DNA from 3 places in the Mediterraneibacter butyricigenes genome. Region 3 is predicted to be linked to each of the others. Evidence: predicted binding sites of a transcription regulator. Region 3 holds the regulator's gene; each other region holds the start of a gene.
What was found. Region 3 encodes Rex, which represses fermentation and respiration genes when NADH is low (regulators of the CRP and FNR family bind a similar motif). Its sites were predicted from a motif close to ATTGTTAANTANTTAACAAT; they were not measured.
Positions count from the first base shown of each region.

Region 1: the regulator Rex is predicted to act here: its motif matches at 8,782-8,801, upstream of KGMB01110_RS00300 (acetyl-CoA C-acetyltransferase).
Region 2: the regulator Rex is predicted to act here: its motif matches at 8,859-8,878, upstream of KGMB01110_RS11625 (shikimate dehydrogenase).

Region 1 is NZ_BHGK01000001.1:57,503-68,154, reverse strand. It holds gene obgE (GTPase ObgE) at 1-529, shown strand, start outside; gene yhbY (ribosome assembly RNA-binding protein YhbY) at 545-835, shown strand; gene nadD (nicotinate-nucleotide adenylyltransferase) at 847-1,494, shown strand; gene yqeK (bis(5'-nucleosyl)-tetraphosphatase (symmetrical) YqeK) at 1,448-2,053, shown strand; gene rsfS (ribosome silencing factor) at 2,105-2,449, shown strand; gene KGMB01110_RS00330 (ABC transporter substrate-binding protein) at 2,652-3,827, shown strand; gene KGMB01110_RS00325 (branched-chain amino acid ABC transporter permease) at 3,982-4,866, shown strand; gene KGMB01110_RS00320 (branched-chain amino acid ABC transporter permease) at 4,888-5,934, shown strand; gene KGMB01110_RS00315 (ABC transporter ATP-binding protein) at 5,937-6,698, shown strand; gene KGMB01110_RS00310 (ABC transporter ATP-binding protein) at 6,714-7,424, shown strand; gene KGMB01110_RS00305 (cytidylate kinase-like family protein) at 7,436-8,068, shown strand; gene KGMB01110_RS00300 (acetyl-CoA C-acetyltransferase) at 8,834-10,015, shown strand; gene KGMB01110_RS00295 (enoyl-CoA hydratase-related protein) at 10,091-10,652, shown strand, end outside.
Region 2 is NZ_BHGK01000001.1:2,351,065-2,361,716, forward strand. It holds gene KGMB01110_RS11590 (MATE family efflux transporter) at 27-1,424, shown strand; gene secG (preprotein translocase subunit SecG) at 1,474-1,716, shown strand; gene rnr (ribonuclease R) at 1,782-3,956, shown strand; gene smpB (SsrA-binding protein SmpB) at 3,959-4,432, shown strand; gene KGMB01110_RS11610 (oxidoreductase) at 4,598-6,598, opposite strand; gene KGMB01110_RS11615 (LysR family transcriptional regulator) at 6,979-7,863, shown strand; gene KGMB01110_RS11620 (LysR family transcriptional regulator) at 7,959-8,843, opposite strand; gene KGMB01110_RS11625 (shikimate dehydrogenase) at 9,056-9,928, shown strand; gene KGMB01110_RS11630 (MFS transporter) at 9,961-10,652, shown strand, end outside.
Region 3 is NZ_BHGK01000004.1:14,765-25,416, forward strand. It holds gene KGMB01110_RS14415 (NAD(P)H-hydrate dehydratase) at 1-1,164, opposite strand, end outside; gene KGMB01110_RS14420 (redox-sensing transcriptional repressor Rex) at 1,257-1,904, opposite strand; gene KGMB01110_RS14425 (ABC-F family ATP-binding cassette domain-containing protein) at 2,077-4,011, shown strand; gene KGMB01110_RS14430 (NADP-dependent isocitrate dehydrogenase) at 4,325-5,521, opposite strand; gene KGMB01110_RS14435 (GntR family transcriptional regulator) at 5,582-6,235, opposite strand; gene KGMB01110_RS14440 (beta/alpha barrel domain-containing protein) at 6,254-7,642, opposite strand; gene KGMB01110_RS14445 (hypothetical protein) at 7,824-8,051, opposite strand; gene ilvA (threonine ammonia-lyase) at 8,180-9,403, opposite strand; gene ftsY (signal recognition particle-docking protein FtsY) at 9,559-10,497, opposite strand; gene smc (chromosome segregation protein SMC) at 10,520-10,652, opposite strand, start outside.

The sequences.
Region 1 (10,652 bases), on a different contig from region 3:
TGATATCGAAAAGATCAATGCGGAGCTTTCTGCTTACAATCCAGAGATTGCAAAGAGACCGCAGGTTATCGCAGCGAATAAAACAGATCTGATCTATGCGGAAGATGAGTCACCGGTCGATCGTCTGAAAGCAGCTTACGAGCCAAAAGGGATCCGGGTATTCCCGATTTCAGGAGTTTCCGGAAAAGGCATCAAAGAACTGCTTTATTATGTAAATGATCAGTTGAAAAATCTGGAGGAAGGTCCGGTCGTCTTTGAACAGGAATTCTTCCCGGAGGAAGAACTGCTTTACGAAGATCTGCCGTATACTGTCACAAAAGAAATGACAAAAGACGGCGAAATGTATGTGGTAGAGGGTCCGAAGATCGAAAAAATGCTGGGTTATACCAATCTGGATTCCGAAAAAGGATTTGCTTTCTTCCAGAACTTTATGAAGAATACCGGAATTTTAGAAGAACTGGAACAGGCCGGAATCCAAGAGGGCGATACGGTCAAGATGTACGGATTGCAGTTTGATTATTATAAATAGAAAAAGGAGATCATTATGACAACAAAACAGCGTGCATATCTGAAAGGACTGGCAATGACGATGGAACCGATTTTCCAGATTGGAAAAGGAAGCATTTCTCCCAGTCTGGTAGCGGCTATTTCAGAGGCACTGGAAGCGAGAGAGCTGATAAAGATCAGTGTACTGAAGAACTGTGCCGATGATCCGAAAGAACTGGCACAGATCGTGGCCGAAAGAACCCGTTCCCAGGTGGTTCAGGTGATCGGAAAGAAGATTGTACTTTATAAAGAAGGAAAAGACGAGAAGAAAAAGATTATCCTTCCATAAGGAGAATGGCTATGAAAATCGGAATCATGGGCGGAACATTTGATCCAATCCATATCGGACATCTCTTGCTTGGAGAATTTGCATATGAGGATTTCGGTCTGGATGAAATCTGGTTTCTTCCAAACGGGAATCCTCCCCATAAAAGTCTGGCGGAAGTGACTCCGGGCGTGATGGAGCGGGTGGAGATGGTACGAAAAGCGATTCAGGGAGTCCCTTATTTTAAAGTCTCGGAATATGAAGCGATTGAAAATGCTCATTCCTATACCTATCGTACCATGCAGCATTTCAGCGAAACCTATCCTCAGCATCAGTTCTATTTTATTCTGGGAGCGGATTCCCTGTTTGCAATTGAACAGTGGAAATATTTCCGGGAAATTTTTCCGACTTGTACGATCCTTGCAGCGATGCGAGATGACAAGGATCGGAAAGATATGGAAGATCAGATCCGTTATCTGGAAGAAACGTATCAGGCAAAGATTGAGCTGCTGCAGGCTCCACTTCTCGAAATTTCTTCCACAACCATTCGAAATCGAGCCGGAAACGGTTATACGGTCCGGTATATGGTGCCGGATACTGTGGCACAATACATTCGTGAGAAAGGATTTTACAAACGTGGAAAATCAGAAAATACAGGAATGTCTGAAAAAGAAACTGAGTGAAAAACGCTACGAACATACGATTGGCGTGATGTATACCTCTGCGGCACTGGCTATGGCTCATCACGGAGATGTGCAAAAAGCAATGAAAGCCGGACTGCTTCACGACTGCGGGAAGTACGGAAGCGCACAGGAACAGGTGGAACGTTGCAGGAAACAAGGAATTACGCTGACGGAATCGGAAGAAAAAATCCCTGCACTGGCGCATGCAAAGCTAGGTGCGTATTTCGCCAGGGAAAAGTACGAAGTCGCAGACAAAGAGATTTTAGATGCCATTCTGTATCACACCACCGGAAGAGCAGATATGAGTCTGATGGAAAAGATTCTGTATGTGGCGGACTATATGGAACCGGGACGAAAGATGATTCCGGGTCTGGAAGAGATTCGTTATGAAGCGTTTCATGATCTGGACAAGGCAGTGGCTCTGGCCACAAGGGGATCCATTACCTATCTGGAAAAACAAGGACGGCTCATTGATCCTGCGTCCTATGAAACCTGGAAGTTTTATAAATCGAAAGCAGATTGGGGTTGTAGGCTGGACGGATCTGTTCTTGTTCGATGAGATATGGGAATTTTGTAAATTGAAAGCAGAGGAATAGAAAGGAGAAAAGACATGATAGAAGCATTGGAAATGGCAAAAATTGCCTACACTGCTCTGGATGATAAAAAGGGTGAAGATATTCAGGTAATCGACATTTCAAAAGTATCTGTTCTGGCAGATTATTTTATCATTGCAAACGGTAACAGTGACAGCCAGGTACAGGCACTGGTTGAAAACGTAGAAGAAGAACTTCACAAGGCCGGCTGTTCTGTTAAACAAAGAGAGGGAAATACCGGATGGGTGCTGCTGGATTTCGGAGACGTGATCATTCATATTTTCGACAAAGAGAATCGCCTGTTCTACGATCTGGAGAGAATCTGGAGAGACGGAACTAAGGTAGATCTGTCAAAATTATAAATAACGCACGATATTGTTCGAACGAAAAAAGGTCCATTGAACCTTTTTGTCGTATGTCCGGCAAACAAAAAAGGATCCATAGGATTTTATTGTTTTATATTTGACAATAAAAAAACAAAACAGATCGCACTCTATTTTGCTTGACAAATCGTTTGCAGCAGTTTAAGATTGTTACAAACGAAAAAGTTAAGGAGGAAACATTATGAAAATGATCAAGAGAGTTGGAAGCATTGCTCTCGCTGCTGCAATGGTAGTTTCACTTGCAGCCTGCGGCGGAAGCAGTGACAAAAAAGAAGCATCTTCTTCCGATACATTTAAGATCGGTGGAATCGGACCTACAACAGGTGATGCAGCAATTTACGGTACAGCCGTACAGAACGGTATCCAGCTTGCAGTTGATGAGATCAACGAAGCAGGCGGAATCAACGGAAAGCAGATTGAGTACAAGTTTGAAGATGATCAGTCTGATTCCGAGAAATCACTGAATGCATACAACAACCTGAAAGACTGGGGTATGCAGATGCTGGTAGGTACTGTTACATCTACACCGTGTACAGCCGTTGTAGAAGAGACACAGGCCGACAATATGTTCCAGCTGACACCGTCTGCAACAGCAGAAAACAGTATTCAGTATGAGAATGCATTCCGTATGTGTTTCTCAGACCCGAACCAGGGAACTGCATCTGCTGATTACATCGCAGATAACGGAATCGCAACAAAGATCGCTGTTATCTACAACAGTTCTGATACATATTCAACCGGTATCTATCAGAAATTTGCTGAAGAAGCAAAGAACAAAGGTCTTGACGTGGTAGCTGCAGAAGCATTTACAGCAGACCAGAACAAAGACTTCTCCGTACAGATCCAGAAAGCAAAAGATGCAGGTGCTGAACTTGTATTCCTGCCAATCTATTATCAGGAAGCTTCTCTGATTCTTGCACAGGCAAATAAAGCAGGATTTACACCGAAATATTTCGGATGTGACGGTATGGACGGACTGCTTGCACTGGAAGGATTCGACACATCTCTGGCTGAGGGTGTTATGTTCCTGACTCCATTTACAGCAGATGCTGAAGATGAAGAAACTCAGACATTCGTAAGCGATTTCAAGGACAAATTTGGTGAGACTCCGATTCAGTTCGCTGCTGACGCTTATGACTGTGTATATGTAATCAAAGCTGCTGCTGAAAAAGCTGAGATCACACCGGATATGAGCACATCTGAAATCTGTGATGCATTAAAAACTGCTATGACAGAGATTACCTATGATGGTCTGACAGGAAAACAGATTACATGGGGAGCAGACGGAGAGCCGACCAAACTTCCGACTGTTGTAGTTGTAGAAGGTGGAAAATACAAAGTTCTGGAAGAGAACTAAGCCTGCGGTAAACTTTCCGGCAATTTGAATCTGCCGGATTTATCGAAAAGATATAGGGCGGATACAGTGGAATTCCCTCTGTACCGCCCTTGTTTCAATCATATCGTTTCGTACTTTAACTGATTCACAAATAGGAAATGAGAGGAAAGTGTATATGAGCTTTATATCGTATTTTATAAATGGATTAAGTCTTGGAAGCGTATATGCGATCATTGCACTTGGATATACCATGGTATACGGAATTGCTAAAATGCTGAACTTCGCGCATGGTGATGTCATCATGATCGGAGCTTATGTTGCATTGCTTAGCATGACCCAGTCCGGAATGTCACCGGTGGTGGCAATTATTCTTTCGATGGTTGTCTGTACGGTACTTGGTATCCTGGTAGAAAAAATTGCATATCGCCCACTTCGAAATGCTTCGTCGTCTCTGGCAGTATTGATCACTGCGATTGGCGTAAGCTACCTGTTACAGAATATTGCACTTCTTGTGTTTGGTGCAAATGCACAGACTTTCCCGTCTGTAGTCAAATGGGAAGGCCTTTCACTGGCAGGAGGAAAGTTAAAAATCTCCGGAGAAACCATCATTACAATCGTAGTATGTATCATTATCATGATATTACTGATGTTATTCGTGCAAAAGACAAAGCCGGGTCAGGCCATGCGTGCGGTATCTGAAGACCGTGGAGCCGCCCAGCTTATGGGAATCAATGTCAACTCCACGATTTCCCTTACTTTTGCAATTGGTTCAGGACTTGCTGCAATTGCAGGTGTTTTACTTTGTTCCGCATATCCGAGCGTAACCCCTTATACCGGTGCGATGCCTGGTATTAAGGCATTCGTAGCAGCAGTATTCGGTGGAATCGGATCAATTCCGGGAGCTTTGATCGGTGGACTGCTTCTGGGCGTGATTGAGATTCTTGCAAAGGCATATATTTCATCACAGATGGCAGATGCCATTGTATTTGCGGTTTTGATCATTGTATTGCTGGTAAAACCGACCGGATTGTTAGGCAAGAAAATTCAGGAGAAAGTGTAGGTGATCGGGATGAAAAAGACAATGAATAAAACAGCAAAAAATAATCTGATCACATACGCGATTGCAATCGGAGCATTCATCCTTATGCAGATCCTGATCGGAAGCGGAAGCATTTCCAGTCTGATGCAGGGACTTCTTGTTCCACTTTGTACTTATGTGATTCTGGCAGTGTCCCTGAATCTGGTCGTTGGAATTTTGGGAGAACTCAGTCTCGGTCATGCCGGTTTTATGTGTGTGGGTGCCTTTAGCAGTGCCTTTTTCTCAAAATGTATGCGAGACACCATAACTTCCCCTACAGTTCGATTCTTATGTGCATTGCTGATTGGAATCGTAGTGGCTGCAATTTTCGGAATTTTGATCGGAATTCCTGTTCTTCGACTGAAAGGCGATTATCTTGCGATTGTGACATTGGCGTTTGGAGAGATCATTAAGAATCTGGTCAATGCCCTTTACATCGGCAAAGACTCAAAAGGATTTCATTTCTCAACAAAGGACGTAATGAGCCTGAATATGGATCCGGATGGTCTGGTTGTATTAAACGGACCTCAGGGAATTACCGGAGCACCGAAAGATTCCACGTTTTTAATCGGATTTATTCTGGTCATGATTACCCTGTTTATTGTTCTAAATCTGATTCAGTCCAGAGATGGACGTGCAATCATGGCAATCCGTGACAACCGGATCGCAGCAGAATCTGTCGGCATCAATGTTACTAAATATAAACTGATGGCATTTACCATTTCTTCTGCCATGGCGGGTGCGGCCGGTGTACTTTACGCACATAATCTGTCTACCTTGACTGCCAATACCAACAATTTCGGTTACAATATGTCTATCAACATCCTGGTATTTGTGGTTCTCGGCGGAATCGGAAGCGTTCGCGGTTCCATGATCGCAGCTGTTATTCTGACCATGCTTCCGGAGATGCTGCGTGGTCTGTCTGATTATCGTATGCTGATCTATGCCATCGTCCTGATCGGGATGATGTTATTCAACTGGGCTCCGAAATCCATTGAATTTCGTGAAAAATATTTCCGTTTCGGAAAGAAGAAAAAGGAGGCGGAATAGACATGAGCACATTATTGGATGTAAAAAATCTGGGGATTTCATTTGGTGGTCTTCGTGCGGTAAACGGATTTGACATTACCATCGAAAAGGAACAGCTTTATGGACTGATCGGACCAAACGGAGCCGGAAAGACTACCGTCTTCAATCTTCTGACCGGAGTCTATAAACCGGATACCGGAAAAGTCCTTCTGGATGGAGAAGATATTACCGGAAAGAAGATTATTGATATCAATCAGGCAGGCATTGCCAGAACCTTTCAGAATATCCGTCTATTCAAACAGATGAGCGTATTGGATAATGTAAAAGTAGGACTTCATAATCACCATCCATATATGGCGATCGAGGGAATTCTGCGACTTCCGAAATACCGAAAAGTTGAAAAAGAAATGAATGAGAAGGCAATGGAACTTCTGAAAGTCTTTGAGTTGGAACAGTTTGCTTCTTATCAGGCAGCAAATCTTCCATACGGTCAGCAGCGTAAGTTGGAGATCGCAAGAGCACTGGCAACGGATCCGAAGCTTCTTCTTCTGGATGAACCGGCGGCAGGTATGAACCCGAACGAGACAGGAGAACTGATGGATATGATCCGGTTTGTAAGAGACCATTTTCATATGACAATCCTGCTGATCGAACATGATATGAAACTTGTAAGCGGAATCTGCGAAGAGCTGACGGTATTGAACTTTGGAGAGGTTCTTGCGCACGGAAAGACCAGCGATGTCCTCAACGATCCTCAGGTCATCACGGCATACCTTGGAGAATAATAGGAGGAAGCAAAAATGGCGATGCTTGAAGTAAAAGACCTGGAAGTCTATTATGGAGTGATCCAGGCAATCAAAGGGATTTCATTTGAAGTAAATGAAGGCGAAGTCATTGCTCTGATCGGAGCCAACGGAGCCGGAAAGACCACAATTCTGCATACAGTTACAGGGCTGCTTCATCCGAAGCATGGTTCTGTCATTTTTGAAGGACAGGATATTACGAAAGTTCCTGCTCACAAGATTGTGACTATGGGAATGGCACATGTTCCGGAAGGACGCCGTGTTTTTGCAGAGCTGAGTGTCTATGAAAATCTGAAAATGGGTGCCTATACCAGAAAAAATAAAGATGAGATCGAAGAGAATCTGGAAAATGTATATAAGCGTTTCCCGCGTCTTGAAGAACGTAAAAAACAGATGGCCGGTACTTTGAGTGGTGGAGAGCAGCAGATGCTGGCTATGGGCCGTGCGCTGATGTCAAAGCCAAAGATTATTCTGATGGATGAGCCTTCCATGGGTCTTTCTCCGATCCTGGTCAATGAGATTTTTGATATTATCCAGGCTGTCAGTGAGAGCGGAACCACCGTACTTCTGGTGGAGCAGAATGCGAAGAAAGCACTCGCTATCGCAGACCGGGCTTATGTACTGGAAACCGGTAATATTACCATGTCAGGAAATGCAACGGAACTTCTGAATGATACTTCCGTGAAAAAAGCTTATCTGGGAGAATAGGAGGGGATCTCATGGAGAAACATGTTGTAATCACAATTGCAAGACAGTATGGAAGCGGCGGAAAAACCATAGCTGCAATGCTGGCAAAAAAACTTGGTATCAACTGTTACAGCAGCCAGATCTTACGTATGGCGTCAGAAGACAGCGGAATCAATGAAAAATTGTTTGGCATGTCGGATGAAAAACTCAGGAAAGCTCCCTGGTTTAAGACCCTGAGCCGTCCCTATGACGGGGAACTTCTTGCTCCGGAAGACAAAGATTTTATCAAGGATGATAACCTGTTTAATTATCAGGCAAAGATCATCAAAGAACTGGCAGAAAAAGAATCCTGCGTAATCATCGGAAGATGTGCCGATTATATCCTGAAGGATCATGAAAATCTGATCCGTGTATTTATTCATGCAGATCCGAAGTTCTGTCTGGATCGATCCATGGAACGTCACAGCATGTCTGAAAGAGAGATGGCAAGATATATCGAAAAGACCGATAAATTCCGTGGAGATTTTTACCGGTATCATACAGGTCATGAATGGTATGATGCCAGAAACTACGATCTGTGTCTGGACAGCGGAAAACTTGGATTTGAACGATGTGTGGACGAGATCTGCTCTTATACAAAGATCAGATTCGGAGAAGAAATTTAAGAGGTTTGAGATTATATTTGGCATGGGAAATCATTTCCCATGCCATTTTTATATTTTGAGGGGATAAGAAAGTTCATCGAACCTTTTTGGGAAAAATCAAACTTCATATGGGAATTATAGGAATTAACTTTAACTCCCGCAAAAGGAATGCATAAGGGAACATCCGAAGCCCCGGTACTTTCTGAGAGCGAGCGCGGGCGCCGCTCGAAAGGGATCTCTCTATGGGGCGAAGGCAAGCGTAAGCGGTTCCCGTTGCAACCTTTTGCGGGAGAGTAATGGTTTACATCAACGCATTTTGTTCTATTTCCTTTTTGACACTTTCAGGAGATTGAAATTTTGAAAAATTCCCGAAAAAAGAAAGAAAATTCGAGCGAGAATAATTCTCGAAAACTATTTTGGATTGATTTCTCCATCGTGCAATATTCAGAATATTTAGGATTTTTTAAAGAAATGATATAGAAAACGACTATATCATAATTATTTGCCTGTATTAGACAAAACGCCGAAAAAAGGGTACCATATAAGCAGATTTCAGGCAAAAGATATCTTTTATCCTATCGCAAAATTAAAGTTTGAAAAACTTTCATCAACATGTACCAACTCTCAGAAAAAATGATTCCTATCTCTTATAAAATATGCTAAAATAAATTCAGCGCACATTTTTGAAAAAAATACTTGTAAATGAAAAATTTCGTGGTATAATGAATTCATGGTGTGTGAAATATTTAACAACCAAATGTGTTAAAAGAGAAAGCGAGGCAAATTATGAGTAAGAAAGTTGTTTTGGCAGGTGCTTGTCGTACCGCAATCGGCAAAATGGGAGGAGCTTTAAGTACAACTCCAGCACCGGAACTTGGTTCAATCGTTATCAAAGAGGCATTGAACAGAGCAGGCGTTCCGGCTGATCAGGTTGATCATGTGTATATGGGTTGTGTTATCCAGGCTGGTCTTGGACAGAACGTAGCTCGTCAGGCTTCTTTAAAAGCTGGACTTCCGATCGAAACACCGGCAGTTACAGTAAACGTTGTTTGTGGATCAGGTCTGAACTGTGTAAACATGGCAGCACAGATGATTCTTGCAGGAGATGCAGACATTGTTGTAGCAGGTGGAATGGAGAACATGTCCATGGCTCCTTACGCATTGAAGAACGCTCGTTACGGATATAGAATGGGTAACGCTCCGATGGTTGATACCATGGTAAACGATGCTCTTTGGGATGCATTCAATGACTACCACATGGGAATCACTGCTGAGAACGTTGCAGAACAGTGGGGACTGACCCGTGAACAGTTAGATGAGTTTGCAGCAGCCAGCCAGCAGAAGGCTTGCGCAGCAATTGAAGCTGGACGTTTCAAAGATGAGATCGTTCCGGTTGAAGTAAAACAGAAAAAACAGACAATCGTTGTTGATACAGATGAGGGACCGCGTCCGGGAACTACAGCAGAAGGAATCGGAAAACTTCGTCCGGCATTCAAGAAAGACGGTATCGTTACAGCTGGTAACGCATCCGGAATCAACGATGGAGCAGCAGCAATCGTTGTTATGAGCGAAGAAAAAGCAAAAGAACTTGGTGTGACTCCAATGGCTACATGGGTTGCAGGAGCTCTTGGCGGTGTAGATCCATCTATCATGGGTGTTGGACCGGTTGCTTCTACAAGAAAAGTTATGGCTAAGACAGGACTGTCTGTTGCAGACATGGATCTGATCGAAGCAAACGAAGCTTTCGCAGCTCAGTCTCTGGCAGTTGCTCATGACCTTGAGTTCGATATGAGTAAAGTCAATGTAAACGGTGGTGCAATTGCACTTGGACATCCGGTTGGAGCATCTGGATGCCGTATCCTGGTTACTCTGCTTCATGAGATGCAGAAGAGAGATGCTAAGAAGGGTCTTGCTACACTTTGTATCGGTGGCGGAATGGGCTGCTCTACAATCGTAGAAAGAGACTAATTACATAGAGAGCACGCAGGAATGCGTGCTCCCTTTAAGGAAAATCGGATTGAACCCAAAAAGGAGGATTTCAAAATGGAATTCATTTGTTATGAACAGAAAGGTTTTGTTGGTGTAATCACCATCAACCGTCCAAAGGCTTTAAATGCATTGAACAGCCAGGTTCTGGAAGAACTGGATCAGACCATCGATGCAGTGGATCTGGAGTCTACAAGATGCCTGATCTTAACAGGCGCTGGAGATAAATCTTTCGTTGCAGGTGCTGATATTGCCGAGATGAGCAATCTGACAAAAGCAGAAGGAGAAGCATTTGGTAAGAAGGGAAATGATGTCTTCCGTAAACTGGAAACATTCCCGATTCCGGTAATCGCTGCTGTCAACGGATTTGCACTGGGTGGAGGATGCGAGCTTTCTATGAGTTGTGACATCAGAATCTGCTCTGAGAATGCAATGTTCGGTCAGCCGGAAGCAGGTCTTGGAATCACACCAGGATTTGGTGGAACACAGAGACTTGCACGTACAATCGGTGTTGGAAAAGCAAAAGAAATGATTTATGGAGCAAGAAATATCAAGGCAGATGAGGCATATCGTCTCGGACTTGTAAATGCAGTATATCCACAGGAAGAACTGATGGCTG
Region 2 (10,652 bases), on a different contig from region 3:
TGAAAATAAAAAAGGAAGGTAGAAAAATGAACACGAATCAATATTTAGCAACTGAAAAGATCAGCAAACTGATGCTGAAATTTTCCATTCCATGTATCATGTCCCTTCTTGTATCTTCTCTATATAATATCGTTGATCAGATTTTTATCGGACGTGGAGTAGGATACCTGGGAAATGGAGCAACAAATGTGGTTTTCCCGATCACCATCATTGCACTGGCGATTGCTTTAATGATCGGAGATGGATGTGCGGCTCACTTAAGTCTCTGTCTGGGAAGAAAAGACCAGGAAGAGGCGAGCAAAAGTGTGGGAAATGCAGTGGTTTTTACGGTCATGATCAGTCTGATCATGACGGGAATCTTTTTTGCAGGGAGAGAAACCATCTTACAGGCATTTGGTGCTACGGAAAATAATGTGGAATATGCCAGAGAATATTTTATATTTATAGCAGCAGGCATTCCGTTTTATATGTTTACAAATGCAATGAACTCTGTGATCCGTGCAGATGGCAGTCCGGCATTTGCCATGATTTCAACGCTGATCGGATGCGCACTGAATATGATTCTGGATCCGGTCGCGATTTTTGTATTGCATTGGGGTGTGGCAGGAGCTGCGATCGCAACCATTAGCGGACAGATTGTAACGGCGGTTCTGGCAGCGTGGTATCTGCTCCATACAAAATCTTTCAAATTGAGAAAAAGCAGTTTTGGTCTGCACCTGAAAGAACTGAAAGGATTTCTGCCTCTTGGAATCAGCTCCTTTCTGACCCAGCTTTCCATCGTAGTGATCATGGGTGTGATGAATAATACACTGGTAAAATATGGAGCAATGTCAAAATACGGAGCAGACATTCCGATGACGGTGGTTGGAATTGTGATGAAAGTCTTTCAGATTGTGATTGCATTTGTAATCGGAATTGCGGCAGGCTGCCAGCCAATTGTTGGATTTAATTATGGAGCCGGCCACTATCACAGAGTCAAAGAAATCTATCTGACCATGATGAAAGCGGAGCTGGTCGTAGGAATCATTGCAATGGTTGCAATGGAGGGATTTCCGATGCAGATCATCGGAATTTTCGGAAGCGAAAGTGCGCTTTATAATGAATTCGCGGTACTGGCATTTCGTACCTATATGATTACGATTGTATTCTGTTGCATTCAGAAGGCGACCAGCGTTTTCTTACAGGCACTTGGCAGACCGGTTCTGTCGCTGAGCCTTTCTCTGTTACGTGATTTTGTGATCAGCGTTCCGGCTGTGTTGCTTCTTCCAAGATATCTTGGGGTCACCGGTACCCTCTGGTCGGCACCGGTTGCAGATATTCTGTCTATGATCGCAGTACTTCTGATGATGCGTGTGGCATGGAGTGATCTTTCGGAAAATGCAGAGGAGTTGAAAGGCAGAGAGAAAAAAATCGTTGCAAATTAGTCGTTGCTGTGATACCATAGATATGGTTTATTCGCAGGAGGTGTGACGAATGGATATTTTAAAAATCGTACTGACAATAATATTTGCAATAGATTGCATCGTACTTTCCGCAATCATCCTGCTTCAGGAAGGAAAGTCGGCAGGACTTGGAACCATCAGCGGTATGGCAGATACTTACTGGGGTCAGAACAAAGGACGTTCTATGGAGGGGGCACTTGTAAAGGCAACCCGGATCTCAGCAATTCTGTTCTTAGTGCTGGCCATGCTCCTGAATATGGGTATTTTTAACTAGGAAAACAAAAGAAGACCCGTCCCTATTGCATACAGGGGCGGGTCTTTTGTGTAAAAGGAGAAAGAATGGATCAGGCATTTGAAAAAAGAAAAAAAGTGATTTATGACTTTATCTGTGATGATTTTTATGTGCCGATGAAAGCAAAAGAAATTGCAGCGGTTCTTCAGGTATCGAAAGAAGACCGGGAAGCATTGCGCCTGGTTCTGGAGGCACTGGTAGAAGAAGGGAAGATCACGCTTTCCAAACGGGGAAAATATTCCAAAGGAAAGCCGCGTGTGCTTACCGGAACGTTTCAGGCAAATGCCAGAGGTTTTGGCTTTGTGTTACCGGATGCGGAAGGGGAAGAGGATCTTTTTATTCCGGAAGAGTGTAAGAACGGAGCTTTTCAGGGAGATCAGGTGGAAGTTCTGGTAACCGGATATAAAGAAGGCGGCCGCAGAGAAGGAAAGATTCTGCAGATTTTATCTCATGGGATCGTGCATGTGGTAGGCCTGTATCAGAAAAGCAAGGGCTTTGGCTTTGTGTTACCGGATGATGCGCATGTGGAACAGGATATTTTTGTGGCAGAAGCTGATTCAAAAGGCGCAAATGACGGCGATAAAGTCGTGGTAGAACTGACCAGCTATGGAGATGGCGCAGACGAAAAGCAGAAGAAAAATGGCAGAGTAAGGCGTCCGAAACGACCGGAAGGAAAGGTTGTGGAGATTCTCGGAAAAGCAGGAGAGCCAGGGGTGGATATCCTTTCGATTATTAAGGCGTATGATCTTCCTCTTGATTTTCCGGAGAAAGTAAAAAATCAGGCGGAGAGAGTACCGGATGCTATCAGTGAAGCAGATATGGCAGGCAGACTGGATTTAAGAATGCTGCAGATGGTAACCATTGATGGAGAAGACGCAAAGGATCTGGATGATGCGGTGTCTCTGGAAATGGACGGAGAAAATTATAAATTAGGTGTGCACATTGCGGATGTGGCAAATTATGTGCAGGAGAACAGTGCGTTGGATCGGGAAGCGTTGAAGCGCGGAACCAGTGTCTATCTGGTGGATCGGGTGATTCCCATGCTTCCAACCCGGTTGTCCAATGGAATCTGCTCTCTGAATGCGAAAGAAGACCGTCTGGCACTAAGTTGTCTGATGACGGTGAACCCGAAGGGCGAAGTGATCGATCATCAAATCGCAGAGACAGTGATCTGTGTCAATGAACGAATGACTTATACCAGTGTGGCGAAGATTCTGGAAGAAAAAGATCCGGAAGAATGTCAAAAATACGAGACACTTGTTCCGATGTTTGAGCAGATGGCAAAGCTTTCTGCAATTCTGAGAGAAAGCAGGAAAAAGCGGGGGTCCATCGATTTTGATTTTCCGGAGACAAAGGTGATTCTGGATGAGAACGGGAAACCGGTAGAATTGAAAGCGTATGACCGGAATGTGGCTACAAAGCTGATCGAGGACTTTATGCTTCTGGCAAATGAGACGGTGGCGGAAGAATATTTCTGGCGGGAGGTACCCTTTGTCTATCGAAATCACGAGGCACCGGATGAAGAAAAGATCAAAAGCTTAAGCACATTTATTAATAATTTCGGATTCCACATTCATGTGGGAAATCAGGAAGTGAAACCAAAAGAAGTGCAGAAACTTCTGGCAAAGATCGAAGATACCCCACAGGAGGCCATGATCTGTCGTCTGGCACTGAGGTCTATGAAACGGGCGGGATATACCCCGGAAAATCTGGGGCATTTTGGCCTGGCAGCAAAATATTATACGCATTTTACTTCTCCGATCCGTCGGTATCCGGATCTTCAGATCCACCGGATCATCAAAGATGTTCTGCGAGGACGGATGAAGGAAGAAAAAGCTGCGCATTATGAGGCAATCCTTCCGGAAGTGACCAAACATGCCAGTGAAACGGAACGCCGGGCAGACGAGGCAGAGCGGGAAACGATCAAACTGAAAAAGACCGAATATATGCAGCAGCATCTGGGAGAAGTGTACGAAGGTGTGATCTCCGGCGTGACCAGGTGGGGCACATATGTGGAACTGCCTAACACAGTGGAAGGTCTGGTACACGTGTCTAACATGATGGATGACCATTATGAATATGTGGAAGACTCTTACGAAATGGTGGGAGAACATACCGGGAAGACTTACAGACTGGGCCAACCGGTGAAGATTAAAGTCTTGTCAGTGGACAAACTGTCTCGAACCATAGATTTTACGTTTTTTGAAGAAAGCGAGGAATGATCATGGCAACAAAAGGAAAAAATCCGGGAAAACTGATCGCAAACAATAAAAAAGCGTATCATGATTATTTTATTTTAGAGCAATATGAAGCAGGAATCGTTCTGCACGGAACGGAAGTAAAGTCTTTGCGGCAGGGTTTCTGCAGTATCAAAGAAGCCTTTGTCCGGATCGAGGATGGAGAAATGTTTATCTATGGAATGCACATCGCTCCATATGAGAAGGGCAATATCTTTAACAAAGATCCGTTAAGAGTCAGAAAGCTTTTGCTCCACAAGAAGGAGATCAACAAGATCCTTGGGAAAATAAAGGAGCAGGGAATTACGCTGGTTCCGCTGAAAGTTTACTTTAAAGACAGCCTGGTGAAGGTGGAAGTAGGACTTGCCAAAGGTAAGAAGCTGTATGATAAGCGGGATGATATCGCGAAGAAAGATCAGAAGAGAGAGGCACAGAGAGAATTTAAGATCCGGAATCTGTAATGAATACCTCGAACAAATGGCAAAGACATAAAAGATATCCGGATCTGAAAGGTGAGAAACGACAAGAACGCATGCAGCAATCGCTGCATGCGTTCTTCGTTTGGGGCATCTATATTTAGGGTTAACGTCGGCTAAATTATGAATCATTCAGAGGAATATCGTATTTTACAGATATCCACGTTTTTCCAGGGTGTTCAGGATGTTTCTTCCCTCGAAAGTACCTTCGATGATACGACGGGCTCTTACGCTGTCACCGATATTGACGATTTCAACGGCATCGTTGTCTTCGTAAGCATCTTTGATATCCTGAAGAACCGGAACTTCTGCCTTCATTCCAAGACATACGAATCCGTAGTCAAATGGAAGAACTTCTTCTTCATCGTTTGCTTTTACCAGGAAGGAGTCCTCGCGTACTTCCTGAAGTGCGGTGTTCGGCATCTGACGAACGCCATATTTATCCATTAAAGTAAAGGTTCCGACTTTGGAAACCGGATCGATTCCGTTACCGATGATCGGCATCATCTCTACGATGCTGACTTCTGCACCCTTTGGAGCGAAGAATTCTACAACGTCCAGACCTACGGCACCACCACCGATAACGACAACTTTCTTACCGGTCAGATCTTCCGGATAGTCGTTGATGTGGTTGATCATGTTCAGGATAGAGGATACTTTTCCGCCTTCCTTGTCAATGTGGTCATGCAGTCCCTTGATCGGCGGGAGCAGTGGCATGGAACCGGTTGCATTGACGATGATATTCGGTTTCAGTGTCTTGATCAGGTCTACGGTTGCTTCGGTTCCGGTAAAGATGAACAGGTTCTGGAGTTTCTCCGCACGATGGATCATGTAGTTCGGGAAGTCCGCCAGACGTTTCTTGTCCGGAATCTTGGAAATCTCAGCAGCCAGACCGCCTAAGTGATCTTTCTTCTCGATCAGGAAGGTAGTACATCCGACTTCAGCGGCTGTACAGGCAGCTTCCAGACCGGCAGTTCCACCACCGACAACGACAACGTTGCAAGGTTTGTTGATGTGCTGTTTCTTATAAGTATCTCCGTTCGGAACAGCCGGGTTTACGGTACAACGGATCGGATGGTTGATTCCGATACGGTTTCCGGCACAACCGATGTTACAGGAAATACATTTACGGATATCACAGATATCACCGAATTCTACTTTGTTGACCCAGTCAGGATCTGCGATCAGTCCACGCCCCATTCCGATGATGTCGGCATCACCTCTTGCCAGAATATCTTCTGCAACATGAGGATCACGGATATTACCCATTGTGACACAGAGTTTTCCGTATTTCTCTTTTACGGCTTTTGCCATGTAAGAACGCCATCCGTCCGGATGATAGTTGGCATCGATCTGGTTCTGGAGGGAACCGTTGAGGGCTGCGGATACATCGAAGACATCGACTTCTTCCTGGAAATATTTCAGATAATCCAGAGTATCATCCAGAGTATTTCCGCCTTCCATAAATTCATCGGCACTGATGCGGACGAAGATCGGGAAGAACGGTCCAACCTGTTTGCGGACTTCTTCGATGATCATTTTTGCGAAACGTGCACGGTTTTCCGGAGATCCGCCGAATTCATCGGTTCTCTTGTTGGTCAGCGGAGAAAGGAACTGGCTGATCAGGTAAGAATGTCCTGCGTGGATCTCCACACAGTCAAATCCTGCGATCTGAGCTCTCTTTGCTGCTTCTCCGTATTTCTTTACAATATGAAGAATCTCATCTTTTTCTAACGGGCGAGGAATCTCACCGCCTGCTTTGGATGGAACATCGGAAGCAGATACCGGCTGCATGTTGATACGTGCAGACTGTGCGGATGCACCTGCGTGATTGATCTGGATACCGATACAGGCTCCGTGCTGATGTACAGTCTCTGTCAGCTTGAACAGACGCGGAATGTAATTATCCTGGTCGATACGAAGCTGTGTGGTTCCGTTGGATCCCTGCGGGGAATCTACGCTGGCATTTTCTACCATAATAAGACCGGTACCGCCCTTTGCTCTCAGTTCATAATAATTAATATGGAGAAAACTCATTTCTCCGCTCTGCTCACCATAGTTGGTTCCCATTGGTGTCATCATAATACGGTTCTTCATTGTCATGCGACGAATCGTCAGCGGTTCGAAAATGTGTCTGTACTCGCTCTTCATTAGAAATAATCCTCCTACATTTGATTATCAGTTTGATCGTGATAAATGGTTTTGAAAAATGTGTTTCTTTTTTACAATAGGAAGCGAACCGTGTTGGTTATTGGTGATTGGTATGTGTGGAATGCTTCCTATGGGAGTGAGGTTGTTTTATAGTCTGATGTATATGATGCTTCTGTAGATAAAGATCTTTTTCATCCGGCATCATGTATTTGATATAAGATTAACGACTTGACTATGGTTGCATTATAGGAAAAGAAAGATAGTTTATCAAATGCATATTTTCGGCGAAAACTATAGATAAAAACTATAAATTGTGATATTTTATAAATATCACTGAAAAAAGTACGTCGAAAAAGAAGCAAAAGAAGGAGGAGCGGGCGTTGAATCTGAATCAGTTGCAGTATTTTCTGACTTTGTCAAAATTAGAACATTATACCCAGGCGGCGAAGGAACTGAAGATCACTCAGCCAAGTCTGAGCCATGCCATGAGCGCATTGGAGGAGGAACTGGGAACCAGGTTATTTGAAAAAAGGGGTCGTAATGTAGTATTGACCAAATACGGAAAAGTATTTCAGGAATATGTAGAAGATGCGCTGCACACGCTGGATACCGGAGTGCGAAAGACGAAAGCGATGACCGGACAGACTACCGGAGTGATCGATCTGGCTTATATCTATACGCTTGGAAGCCGGTTTGTGCCGCAGTTGGTAGGAGATTTCTTAAGGAGCAATGAAGAACTGAAGGCGCAGTTTCATTTTACGGTGGGGAACACATCCAAGATTCTGGAAGGGCTGAAAGAAGAAAAATATGATCTGGCCTTCTGTTCCCGAATGGAGCAGGAGACGGAGATCCACTTCACACCGGTGGCACAGGAAAAACTGGTGGTTGTAACACCAAAAGGGCACCCGCTTTCGGAAAAACGAATGGTGGAGATTTCGGAAGCTGTCAAATATCCGCAGGTCTATTTTACGCGGGACAGCGGGCTTCGGCCGGTCATCGACAAGTTGTTTGCAAAGTCAGGGCTTCAGCCGAAGATCGCATATGAAATAGAAGAAGACGGAGCCATGGCGGGACTGGTGGAACAGAATTTCGGAATTGCGATCATGCCGGATATTCCGTTGCTCGGACAGTTGCAGGTGGAAGTGCTGAATTTCCTGAATCCGGGCGAACCGCGGTATATTTATATGGCACAGTTGGAAGGAAAATATCAGCCACCTATGGTAGAAAAATTTACCCGGTTTGTGCAGAGAAACCGGACATTGTAAGAGGAAAGACACAGAGTAATACAGGAGGATTACGGACTGCAAACGTTGAGAAAATCAGGGATTATGCAAGGAATCATGTAAAAGAAGAAGGAAGCCTAGAGTTGGCTTCCTTCTTTACGTATAAAACGGATGAAATTTTTGGCGGACGGGATCAGATACCGGTCTTTCATATAAGCAAGATAGACGGTGTGCTGGATGGGAGATCCCTCCAGATGCAGAATCTCCACGTTCCTGTCATGGACGGCTTCCACGTCTGCTACCAGGGCAATTCCGAAGTCCTCTGCCACCAGGGCTGAAATGGCGTTTTCATCGGGGCATTCATGACGGATTGTCGCGGAAAGTCCGTAGGATTCGTAGCAGCGTCTGGTGAACCGTCCCAGTCCGGAATGGCGGTCGTAGCCGATCATGGGATAAGGCAGCATATCTTGAAGAGACAGAGAAGTGCGGCCGGTTAAAGGATGATCGGGCGGTGTGATCACCACCATTTCCTGATGGATCAGGGGAGTAAACTGGATATCCGGTTCATTTTCTACATAGGAACAAAAGGCGATATCGTACTTCTCCTTTTTTAATCCTTCAATGATCTCCGAAGTGTGGAGCTGATGGAAATTAAAATTCACATGCTGGTTCTTCTCCTGGCTTAAAAATCGGCGGACCATATGGGGAATGTAATGACTGGCAAGAGGAAATACATAGGCAATATCGATGTCGCCTTCGTCTCCGGCAAGCTGTCGCATATGGTTTTCGGCAGTCTGAACTTCGCTCATGATCCGGTCTACATGTTCCAGGAAAATCCGGCCGTACTTGGTCAGATGTATATTTCGACCATTCCGTTCAAATAATATAATGCCCAGTTCTTCTTCCAGCGTGCTGATAGAACGGCTCAGGCTTGGCTGGGAAATATTTAAGGCGGTGGCAGCCTGCCGGAAATGCTGGAGCTTTGCGGTGGTCTGAAAATAGAGCAATTGATTTAATGTCATAGGAAACTGTCCTCCTTTGATAAGAAAATGACAACGGGCAATAAAAGGAAGTGGCTTTTGGTATATTTTATCATAAATGATACTTAAAAGCTATCAAAAAAGAATAAAAGATATATTAGAACTATCACGAGGGTTGTACTATAATGGTGGTAGTGAGGTTGTTTAATAATTAACGAACAAAAAACATCATTTATTTAAAAGGAGAAAAAACAATGGCAGAGAGAATTACAGGACACACAGAATTAATCGGACTTATGGCTTATCCAATTCGTCACTCAAGTTCACCGGCAATGCATAATGAAGCATTTGCTTATCTGGGACTGGATTATGCTTATCTTGCATTTGAAGTAGATAACGATACACTGGAAGACGCAGTAAAAGGTCTGCGTGCATTAAAGATGGTAGGATCCAACGTATCTATGCCGAACAAGACCGTGGTACATAAATATCTGGATGAACTCTCTCCGGCAGCAGAACTTTGCGGAGCAGTTAACACGATCGTAAACGATAACGGAAAACTGATCGGACACATTACAGATGGTATCGGATATATGAAAGCACTGAAAGATAACGATATCGATGTCATTGGAAAGAAGATGACTATCGTCGGAGCAGGCGGAGCCGCAACAGCAATTGAAGTACAGGCTGCTTTGGATGGTGTGGCAGAAATGTCTATCTTTAATGTAAGAGATAAATTTTGGGCAAATGCAGAAGAGACCGTTAAGAAGATCAACGAAAGAACAAACTGTAAAGTTACCTTATATGATCTGGCAGATCTTGACAAACTGAAAGAAGAGATCGCTGATTCTTATCTTTTTGCAAATGCAACAGGAATGGGAATGAAACCGCTGGAAGGACAGACCTACATTCCGGACAAATCCTTCTTCCGCCCGGACCTGATCGTAACAGACGTTGTATATGCTCCACGTGAGACTGCAATGCTGAAGATGGCAAAAGAAGTCGGATGCAAGACCATGAATGGACTTGGAATGATGCTGTTCCAGGGAGCTGCCGCATTTGAAATGTGGACCGGGAAAGAAATGCCGATCGAGCATATGAAAGAAGTTCTGGATATTAAATACTAATTATAGAACGAAGATGAAAGGAAAAGAATAGAATGAATAAAAAATATTTGCCAAGCGCGTTGATCCTTTATTTAAACTACTTTGTTCATGGAATCGGATGCTCCATCCTGGGACAGGCAGTCGTAAAAGAAATGCTGGCTGAGCAGTGGGGAACCGGTGATGTAATGGGTGTAACTGCAATCGCTGCTGCACTGGGACTGGGAAGACTGATCTCCCTTCCGTTTGCCGGACCGCTGTCCGATAAACTTGGCAGACGAATTTCCGTATTGATTGGATGTGCTTCTTATGTTATTTTCTTTGTAGGGATTGCATTTTCCCCGAGTGTGGGCGTCGCTTATATCGCTGCGATCATGGGTGGTATTGCAAATTCTTTCTTAGATACCGCAACTTATCCGGCAGTAGCAGAGATCATCTATAAATATACCGGAGTTGCAACCATGGGAATCAAATTCTTTATTTCCATCGCACAGCTTTTGATGCCGTTCTTCCTGGGTATCTGTGCCGGAACATCTATGTCTTATCTGATGCTTCCGCTGGTAGGTGGAATTGTAATTGCTGTTCTCGGAATCCTGGCAATCTTTGCTCCGTTCCCGATCGTAGAGGGAACCGGAAAATCTGAGTCCCTGATCAGCAACCTGAAAAATGCACACTTCTCTCTGGAGAGTGTGGCTCTGATCCTGATCGGATTTACCAGCACAGCAACCTTCCAACTCTGGCTGAACTG
Region 3 (10,652 bases):
GCGTCCTGTCTGAATCTCAGCAACAGGTTTTCCGCCAAGAAGCCTGCTCATTTCTTTCATATGAGGCGTAAGAACCGTCGCTTGCTTTCGTGTCTTCAGTAACTCCAGTCGATTCTGTTCTGCCAGAAGATTCAGTCCGTCCGCATCGATGACACAGGGAACCTCTGCCTGTGTCAGCACGGTTTCCAGAATCTCTGCCGCTTTCTTTCCTTTTGAAAGTCCCGGTCCGATTCCGATCACATCTGCCCATTCTGTCACGGACGATACAGACTCTTTTTCATAGGTAGTTATAATTGCTTCCGGTAACAGTTGCTGCAAGACCTGACGGTTGCTCTCCGGTGTATAGATCTTAACCAGACCTGCTCCGATTCCGTAAGCTGCCGCCGCACTGAAAAATGCAGCCCCGGACATTCCCTCGCTTCCGGCAATCAAAAGGACTTTTCCGTAAGTTCCTTTGTGTGAATTCATGAGGCGTCTGGGCAGAACGGATTTCAGATCTTTTCTGTCACAGGTTCTCACCACTTCTTTTTGTTTTGTGAAATAAGTTTCATCGATCCCAATCGGAACCGCAAATACCTCTCCGGCATATTCTTTTCCGGGAAACAGAACAGTTCCCAGTTTTTCACACTGCATGGAAACTGTATAATCTGCACGAAATCCAATCCCCAGAATCTGTCCGTTCTCCGCCGAAACACCGGATGGAATGTCCATTGCCAGCTTGATACCTTTCAACTGATTCATGGTTTCCAGGATCGTAGCGTAACGTCCGGAAATTTCTCTGGAAAGTCCGACTCCAAAAATAGCATCCACCACCAGCGTATAGTCTTTCTCCGGGATTTCAGAAAAGATCTCGCCACCCAGTGTCTTAAAAATCTCCATCTGCGTGGTGCACTCTTCACTTCTGGAAGCTTCCTTCCCCACAAAAGTCACGGTCGGATGGACTCCCTTTTCCAGAAAAAGTCTGGCCAATGCAAATCCGTCTCCTCCATTATTACCGGATCCGCATACAATCAGAACATTCCCTGTATCTATCTGTCTTGCTGCTATAACATGGAGACACTGCAATGCAGCCCGTTCCATCAGAACCAGAGAAGGAATCCCGATTCCGTCTATGGTATGACGATCTGCTTCTCCCATCTTTTTTCCTGTCGGAAGATAACGCATAATTAGCCCTCCTTTATCCATTCCGGAAAAAAGGGTGATACAGAAAGCCTTACGCCCCTGCAACACCCTTCATTTCATGTTCCATCATTTCGTCAGTTCTTTTCATGTTCTCCGTTGTAACGGCTGATATTATAAGACAATTTCATCAGACTCTCCGACAGATGAACATTTTCAACAATGACATCCTCCGGGAGATTCAGATCAATGTGTGCAAAATTCCAGATCGCACGCACACCGTTGTTCACCAGTGTGTTGGCAACTTCCAGTGCTTTCGTCTTCGGAATTGTAAGCACAGCAATTTCAATCTGATTTTTCTTCAGGAAATCTTCCAGTTCGTCCATCAGACGAACCTGAACACCTCGGATTGCCACACCCTGAAGTCTCGGGTTCACATCAAACAATCCTTTCAGGATAAATCCTCTGTCTCCGAAAGCTGCATAATTAGCCAGCGCCTGTCCCAGATTACCAGTTCCGATAATAATCATATTATGAATCTGATCCAGTCCGAGGATCTTACCGATCTCATTGTAAAGATATTTTACATTATATCCGTAACCCTGCTGACCGAAACCACCAAAATTATTCAAATCCTGACGGATCTGAGATGCAGTTACTTTCATTCTTTTACTGAGCTCATTTGATGAAATGCGCTCCACTCCGTCAGCCATCAGTTCACCAAGATATCTGTGATACCTCGGAAGTCTGCCGATGACTGCCTGGGAAATCTCTCTCTCTTCCACTTTTATCACCTCTAACCAATATGTATTTATTATATAGAAAGCATCTTTTAAAGTCAAACATCTTTTCGAGCAATTCTTGTATTTTCCCGAATTTCCGTTATAATGAGATAGAATCATATGATGATATTTCTGCATCATCAGCTATGTTTAAGAAAAAGAATGGAGAAAATACATGATACTGGCATGTCAGAATATAAAAAAATCTTTTGGGGAAGACGTGATCGTTTCTTCCGGATCATTTCATATAGAAGACAGAGAGAAAGCCGCACTGGTCGGACCAAACGGCGCCGGCAAATCCACGATTCTTAAGATGATCGTCGGGGAACTCCCTTCCGACGGCGGAGATATCCTGCTTGCAAAGGGAAAGACTCTTGGATACCTGGCCCAACATCAGGAAATGAATACCGGAGCCACCATCTACGAAGAGGTTCGTTCTGCAAAAGAACCGATCTTCGCAATGGAGCGAAAGATCCGCCAACTCGAAACCGATATGAAACACCTGACTGGCGAAGAACTTTCCGGTACTCTGGAACAGTACAACCGACTGGTGTCTCAGTTTGAACTTGAAAATGGATACGCCTGTGAAAGTGAGATCATCGGGGTTTTAAAAGGTCTCGGCTTTGAAGAATCCGAATTTGGCAAACATGTCAACACCCTGTCCGGCGGTCAGAAAACCCGCGTATCTCTCGGAAAACTTCTGCTCACAAAACCAGATATTATTCTGTTGGATGAGCCTACTAACCACCTGGATTTAAATTCTATCGCATGGCTGGAGACTTATCTGTTAAATTATCCCGGAGCCGTTCTGATCGTCTCCCACGACCGTTTTTTCCTGAACCGGATCGTAACCAAGGTCATCGATCTGGATTACGGAGAGCTTCGGATGTATATGGGAAATTATAAAGCTTATTCCGAAAAAAAACAGCAGATCCGGGATGCAAAAATAAAAGAATATCTGAACCAGCAACAGATCATCAAACACCAGGAACAGGTCATTGAGAAATTAAAATCTTTCAACCGCGAGAAATCCATCAAGCGTGCGGAAAGCCGTGAAAAAATGCTGGAAAAGATGGAGCGGATTGAAAAACCACTGGAAGATTCCGATGGCATGCATTTTTCACTGGAGCCCTCCGTTGTCAGCGGAAATGATGTGCTGAAAGTCGAACATTTAAGCAAACGATTTGACGATCAGGTACTTTTTACCGATGTATCCTTTGAAATTTCCCGCGGAGAACATGTGGCCGTCATCGGCGACAACGGAACCGGAAAAACCACGCTTTTAAAAATTATCAATCAGGTGACCGATGCAAACGAAGGCAGTTTTGTTCTGGGTTCCAACGTGGACATTGGTTATTATGATCAGGAGCACCATGTTCTTCATCCGGACAAAACGATTTTTGAAGAAATCTCCGATGATTATCCGAATCTGAACAATACTAAGATCCGCAATACACTGGCAGCATTTCAGTTTACAGGAGATGACGTCTATAAACTGATCCGTGAATTAAGCGGTGGCGAACGTGGTCGGGTTTCTCTTGCAAAATTAATGCTTTCCAAATCCAATTTCCTGATTCTGGATGAGCCTACCAACCATTTGGATATCCAGTCCAAGGAAATTCTGGAAGAAGCCCTGAATCAATATACCGGAACGGTTCTGTATGTATCACATGACCGTTATTTCATCAATCAGACTGCCCATCGAATCCTGGAGCTGACCAATCAGACCTTTGTAAATTACATTGGAAATTATGATTACTATCTGGAGAAAAAAGAGACGATGACCGCAAATCTTCTCTCTTCTTCCGCAGGATCCGGTGCTGTTTCAAAAGAAACAACTGTTTCCGAAAAAGAAGATTCTGCTTCAAAATTGTCCTGGCAGGAACAGAAAGAGCAACAGGCGTTAGAGCGCAAGCGGAAAAATCAGTTAGAAAAGACGGAAGCCCGCATCAGCGAACTGGAAACACGGGATCAGGAGATCGACGAGAGCATGCTTCTCGAAGAAGTATACAGCAATTCCGTAAAATGCCAGGAACTCTCGAAAGAAAAAGCTGCGATTGCTGAAGAACTGGAAGAACTGTATCTCCAGTGGGAAGAATTGGCGGAGTAAATTGTGGGTTATCCGATAAAATGTGTTGATGAAAACCATTATTCTCCCGCAAAAGGATTGCACCCTTTTGCGAAAGTTAAAGTTGTATTCCTATAACTCACATATGGATTCATATCGAAAAAAGATTGCATAAGGGAACATCCGCAGTCCCGGAACTTCCTGAGAGCAAGCAGCAGCACCGCTCGAAGGTTAGTTCTGCTGGACGAGGACTAGTGCGAACGGTTCCCGTTGCAACTTTTTTCGATATTATTTATATTTGGAGCCTGTAATTGTTTTCCTGTATTCAATACGGATTTTGTTCTTGCTCTGCTATTTACAATCTGGAAGCGATTGCCTTGATAAATTCTTTGCTGTTTAATACAGTCGGATTCTCAATGGTGGTAATCAATGCCAGGTCTTTTGTCATCTCTCCGGCTTCAATGGTATCCAGAGTTGCCTTTTCCAGCTTGTCTGCAAATGCCATCAGTTCCTGATTTCCATCCATTTCTCCACGTTTTCTGAGTGCACCGGTCCATGCAAAGATGGTTGCAACAGAGTTGGTGGATGTTTCTTCCCCTTTCAGATGTTTATAATAATGTCTCTGAACGGTTCCATGTGCAGCTTCGTACTCATAATATCCTTCCGGAGATACCAGTACGGAAGTCATCATTGCAAGAGATCCAAACGCAGAAGAAATCATATCACTCATTACATCTCCGTCATAGTTCTTGCATGCCCAGATAAATCCACCTTCGGATTTCATAACACGGGCAACTGCATCGTCAATCAGAGTATAGAAATATTCAATGCCTGCAGCTTCGAATTTTCCCTTGTATTCTGCGTCGTAAATCTCCTGGAAAATGTCTTTAAAGGTGTGGTCATACTTCTTGGAGATCGTATCCTTGGTAGAGAACCAGAGATCCTGTTTGGTATCCAATGCATAGTTGAAGCAGCTTCTTGCAAAGCTTTCGATGGACTTGTTCACATTGTGAAGTCCCTGTACAATTCCAGGTCCGTCAAATTCATGTACCACTTCTTTTGTCTGAGTTCCGTTTTCTGCTGTGTAGACCAGTTCTACCTTACCTGCACCCGGAATCTTCATCTCCACACCCTTATACACATCTCCATAGGCATGTCTTGCGATTGCGATCGGTGCTTTCCAGGATTTTACATTCGGTTCGATTCCCTTTACAACGATTGGTGCCCTGAATACGGTTCCATCCAGAATCGCACGGATCGTACCGTTCGGGCTCTTCCACATTTCTTTCAGATCATACTCCTTCATTCTGGCAGCATTCGGTGTGATCGTTGCACATTTTACTGCAACTTTATATTTCTTGGTCGCATTTGCTGAATCGATAGTCACCTGGTCATTGGTTTCATTTCTATGTTCCAGGCCCAGATCATAATATTCGGTCTTCAGATCGATAAATGGCTCCAGCAAATCTTTTTTGATCATTGCCCAGAGAATTCTTGTCATCTCGTCCCCATCCATCTCTACGATCGGTGTTGTCATCTTAATCTTGTCCATGTTTCATCCTCCTGAAATTGTATTCTGTATTGGTATACTTCGTTGTCAAACTGTTGTACTCTAGGGTTCCATTTTCAAATTCTGCATCACGTGAAGAATATGTTCATTTGCAAGCTGTTCCGCCAGATCTGCATCCTTGTCCTTGATTGCGCGAAGGATCAGCTTGTGTTCGCGGATCGATTTTCTTGCTCTCTCCTCCGATACCACCGATTTCTTTCTGGCATTCTGCACATATTTATGAAAATCCATCATGGTATGACTTAAGATTTTACTGTTGGATGCCTCATACATGACCGCATGAAACTGTCCGTCCAGATTTGTAACCTGCTGTGCATTCACCGTATTTTCCGGCTTGGTATGAAATTCCGACAGTAAAATAATCTCTTCCAGTTTGCTGATCTGTTCCGGTGTAATATATTTCGTGGCCCATCTGGCGCATAATCCCTCCAGATACGACCTCATACAATAAATGTCGTGAACATCTTTCGGTGTGATTCCACTGACATAGGCTCCTTTATTCGGAATAATGGTCACCAGCCCTTCCAGTTCCAACTGTCTTAAGGCCTCCCTGACCGGAGTTCTGCTGACTCCCAGTTCTTTTCCGATCGTAATTTCTCTTAATTCATCGTGTTCCGCATATTTCCCGGCAATGATATCTTCCCGGATTTTCTGGAACACTCTGGCACTTAAGGAATAATCCTGCATTTCCGCCATTCCTGTACGTCCTTTCATTTAGAAATCAATCTTCATAGTTTCGCTGATTTCATTAATTTTATCTACAAGTTCGTGATCTGTCAATACAGTGACTCTTCCTTCATCATATTGAACATCTACCCATTTCTTCAGTTCCACAACCAGCGGAGATTCTTTCGTAACCTGTGCATCGCCTTTCAGCTTGTAATAAGTATTGATCCAATGAGCAATTCCCGCAATACCTGAAGTGTTGGATACCGATACGAGCGGTGGTCTGTCCAGGAATTTTGCAGTATCAAACACATTGTAGATCTCCTCATTCTTCAGAAGACCATCTGCATGGATTCCTGCACGGGTTACATTAAAGTTCTTTCCTACAAACGGCGTTGCCGGCGGAATATGATATCCCAGTTCTTTCTCATAATATTCTGCCAGTTCTGTGATCACTCTGGTATCCATGCCATCCAGAGTTCCGCGAAGCTGTGCGTATTCAAATACCATAGCCTCAAGCGGGGTATTTCCGGTTCTCTCTCCGATACCAAACATAGAACAGTTGACTCCGCAGGCACCGTAAAGCCAGGATGTTGTAGAATTGTTGACTGCCTTATAAAAATCATTGTGTCCATGGAACTCGATCAGCTCACTCGGCACTCCCGCATGAACCATCAAACCATAGATAATACCAGGAATGGACCTCGGGATCACAGCTCCCGGATAATTCACTCCGTAGCCCATGGTATCACAGACACGAATCTTGATCGGAATCTGATATTCGTTCATCAGTTTCATCAGCTCTACGCAGAACGGAATTACAAATCCGTAAATATCCGAACGTGTGATATCTTCCAGGTGGCATCTCGGACGGATTCCTGTTTCCAGACATTCTCTGACAATCGACAGGTAATGTTTCATGGCCTCACTACGTTTCATCTTCAATTTATAGAAAATGTGATAATCGGAACAGCTTACCAGAATACCGGTTTCTTTTAATCCGATTTCTTTTACAAGTTCGAAATCCTTTTTATTGGCACGGATCCAGCTTGTGACTTCCGGGAATTCATATCCTTTCTCCAGACATTTATAAACTGCATCTCTGTCTTTCTTGCTGTACAGGAAGAATTCCGACTGACGAATCTTTCCTTTCGGGCCTCCCAGTCTGTGCAGGTAGTCATAAATTGTCACGATCTGTTCCGATGTATAAGGAGCACGGGACTGCTGTCCGTCCCGGAACGTGGTATCTGTGATCCAGATTTCATCCGGCATATGATGCGGCACGATTCGATCATTAAATGCGATCTTTGGAATTTCGTCATAATGAAACAGATTTCGGAACACATTTGGTGTATCCACATCTACCAGCGGATACATGTGCTCTTCCAGTTCCAGAAGATTTGTATGATGATTCAGATAAACTTTACGATTTTCCATGATTCCAACTCCTTTTAATACTCTTTCAAACTCAAAATCTTGTATAATTGTATACAATTATACAAGATCTGTCAATCCTTTTTTTAAAAAATGGCCACGCAAAAGAGTTTCACACTCTTCTGCATGACCATTCTTCCTGAAATAAGGTGTTCACTGAACCTTTTTGTCGTATACTTTGCAATTAAAGCACACGTTTTTTTTCATATTTTACCCGAGTATTTAAATAATGGATCAGATCACTGCATCTGGTCTCCAGATCTTTCCCCGTCTCCGGGTAATCCAGGCTTACTGCCGCGGATGTCAGAAATTTATCTGTCACTTCTCCACGGTGAGCCGTCAGAAATTCTGCCTGTTTCTTCGGATCTTCCAGATCCAGAAAGCGCAGGATCAGAGAAAGTTCTTCTTCCATATTCTACCTCCATCCCTGAAAGCTACCTGACGCACCTCAGATCATCCTTTCAGAGGCAATACGGACATTTATCCGTACATTATCCTTATATATTTCCATTCATTTTTCAAAAATACAGCCAAACTCACTTAGACGTGGCGGGATTCATCACGGTTGATCAGTTTCGGACGGAAATGATTGTCCTCCAACACTTTCAGAATCTCATTCTTATGTTCTGTTCCGAAAGCTTCCATCGTGATACGCAGTTCAACTGCTGCACTTCTGTTTGTCGTTACAAACTGGTTGTGTTCTAGCTCAATGATATTGCCCTTCACTTCCGCGATCACATCCGCTACTCTCGCCAGTTCTCCCGGTTTGTCAGGCAACAGCACAGAAACCGAGAAGATACGATCTCTCTGCATCAGTCCCATCTGTACAATAGAGGACATGGTAATGACATCCATGTTTCCGCCACTTAAGACGCTGACAACTTTCTTTCCTTTGCAATCCAGATGTTTCAGCGCAGCTACGGATAATAATCCGGAGTTTTCTACTACCATCTTATGATTCTCTACCATATCCAGGAAAGCTCCGATCAGTTCCGTATCGTCGATCAGAATGATCTGGTCCACATTTTCCTGTACATAAGGCAGATTCTGATATCCTACCGCCTTCACAGCCGTACCGTCTGCAATCGTGTTTGCGCTGTCGAGCTGAACCACTTCCCCCTTTTCCAGTGCTGCTGTCATACTGGCTGCACCGGCAGGCTCTACACCGATTACCTTGATCTTCGGATTCAGCATTTTTGCCAGGGTAGAAATACCGGTAATCAGTCCGCCACCTCCGATCGGAGCCAGAATGTAATCTACCGTCGGAAGTTCCTGCACGATCTCCATCGCAATGGTTCCTTGGCCGGTTGCCACATCCAGATCATCAAAAGGATGTACAAAAGTATATTCCTTCTCTTCTGCCAGTTTATATGCATACTCACAGGCATCGTCATAGACATCTCCGTAAAGGATGACTTCTGCGCCATATCCTTTCGTGCGGTTCACCTTGATCAGAGGAGTTGTAGTCGGCATTACGATGGTTGCATGACAGCCATAGGCTTTTGCCGCATAGGCAACTCCCTGAGCATGATTCCCGGCAGATGCGGTAATCAGTCCCTTTGCCCGGGCTTCTTCTGACATGGTACTGATCTTATAATAAGCACCACGCAGTTTGTATGCACCTGTAAACTGCATATTTTCCGGTTTCAGATATACTTTTGCGCCAGTCTGGTTGCTGAAATAATCACTGTAAATCAATTTGGTAGGATTGATCACTTTTTTTACAATTTCACTGGCCTCTTCAAATTTCTCTAATGTCAACATCTCTTTCTCGTCCTTCTTTTACGCTCTCATACATTTATGTTTTCTCATTTCATTCTTTCATCCGGAATCTGTCAACGAATATATTTCATTCAGCTTACCTTCCAGATCTCCGCCGAAATAGCCGGGAGAATCTTCTGCCATTCACAATATCAATTTTAATCCGCATCAGAATCTTTATAAAACAGTGCATTTACAAACTCATCAGCGTCAAATTTCTGCAGATCGTCGATAGTCTCTCCGACTCCGATATATTTTACCGGAAGTCCTAATTCTGACTGAATCGCAACGGCAATTCCGCCTTTCGCAGATCCATCCATTTTGGTCAGGATCACACCGGTAATGTCTGCCACTTCATTAAACTCTTTCGCCTGAGCAAGTGCATTCTGTCCGGTGGTAGCATCCAGCACAACCAACGTCTCTCTGTACGCTTCCGGATATTCCCGGTCAATGATCCGATTCATCTTCTTCAATTCTTCCATCAGGTTCTTCTTATTATGAAGTCTTCCCGCTGTATCGCAAAGCAATACATCTGCATGTCTGGCTTTTGCAGCTGCAACCGCATCATAAATCACGGCTGCCGGGTCAGACCCCTCCTGACCGCCGATCATCTCTGCCTGAGCGCGGTTCGCCCATTCTTTCAACTGTTCACCGGCTGCCGCACGGAAAGTATCTGCCGCCGCAAGAATCACTTTTTTATCCTGGGCTCTTAATTTTCCTGCCAGCTTACCGATCGTTGTCGTCTTTCCTACACCATTGACGCCGATTACAAATACAACCGAGGTCTTCTCTTCAAATTCATAGGCATTCTCCGAAACACCCATCTGCTCTTTGATGCTCTCAATCAACAGTTCCCGACAATCTGTCGGCTCTTTAATGTGTTGCTCTTTCACTTTTTCTCTCAACTGATCCAGAATTTCCATGGTCGTGCGAACACCGATATCCCCCATAATCAATGTTTCTTCCAGCTCATCATAAAAATCATCGTTGATCTGAGAAAATCCACTGAAAATACTGTCCATTCCGGATACGATATGATCCCGGGTCTTGGTAAGCCCTGAGACCAGGCGTTGAAAAAATCCCTGATTCTCTGACATAACTCTTCCTCCTCATTTTCTGTTACTTTCCTTCGTTTCGTACCTCTTCCTGTGTCTCCAGTTCCCCCTCTAACAGATCTACGGAAACCAGAGTAGAGACTCCTTTCTCCTGCATAGTAATTCCATACAGACGATCTGCTGCATTCATCGTACCT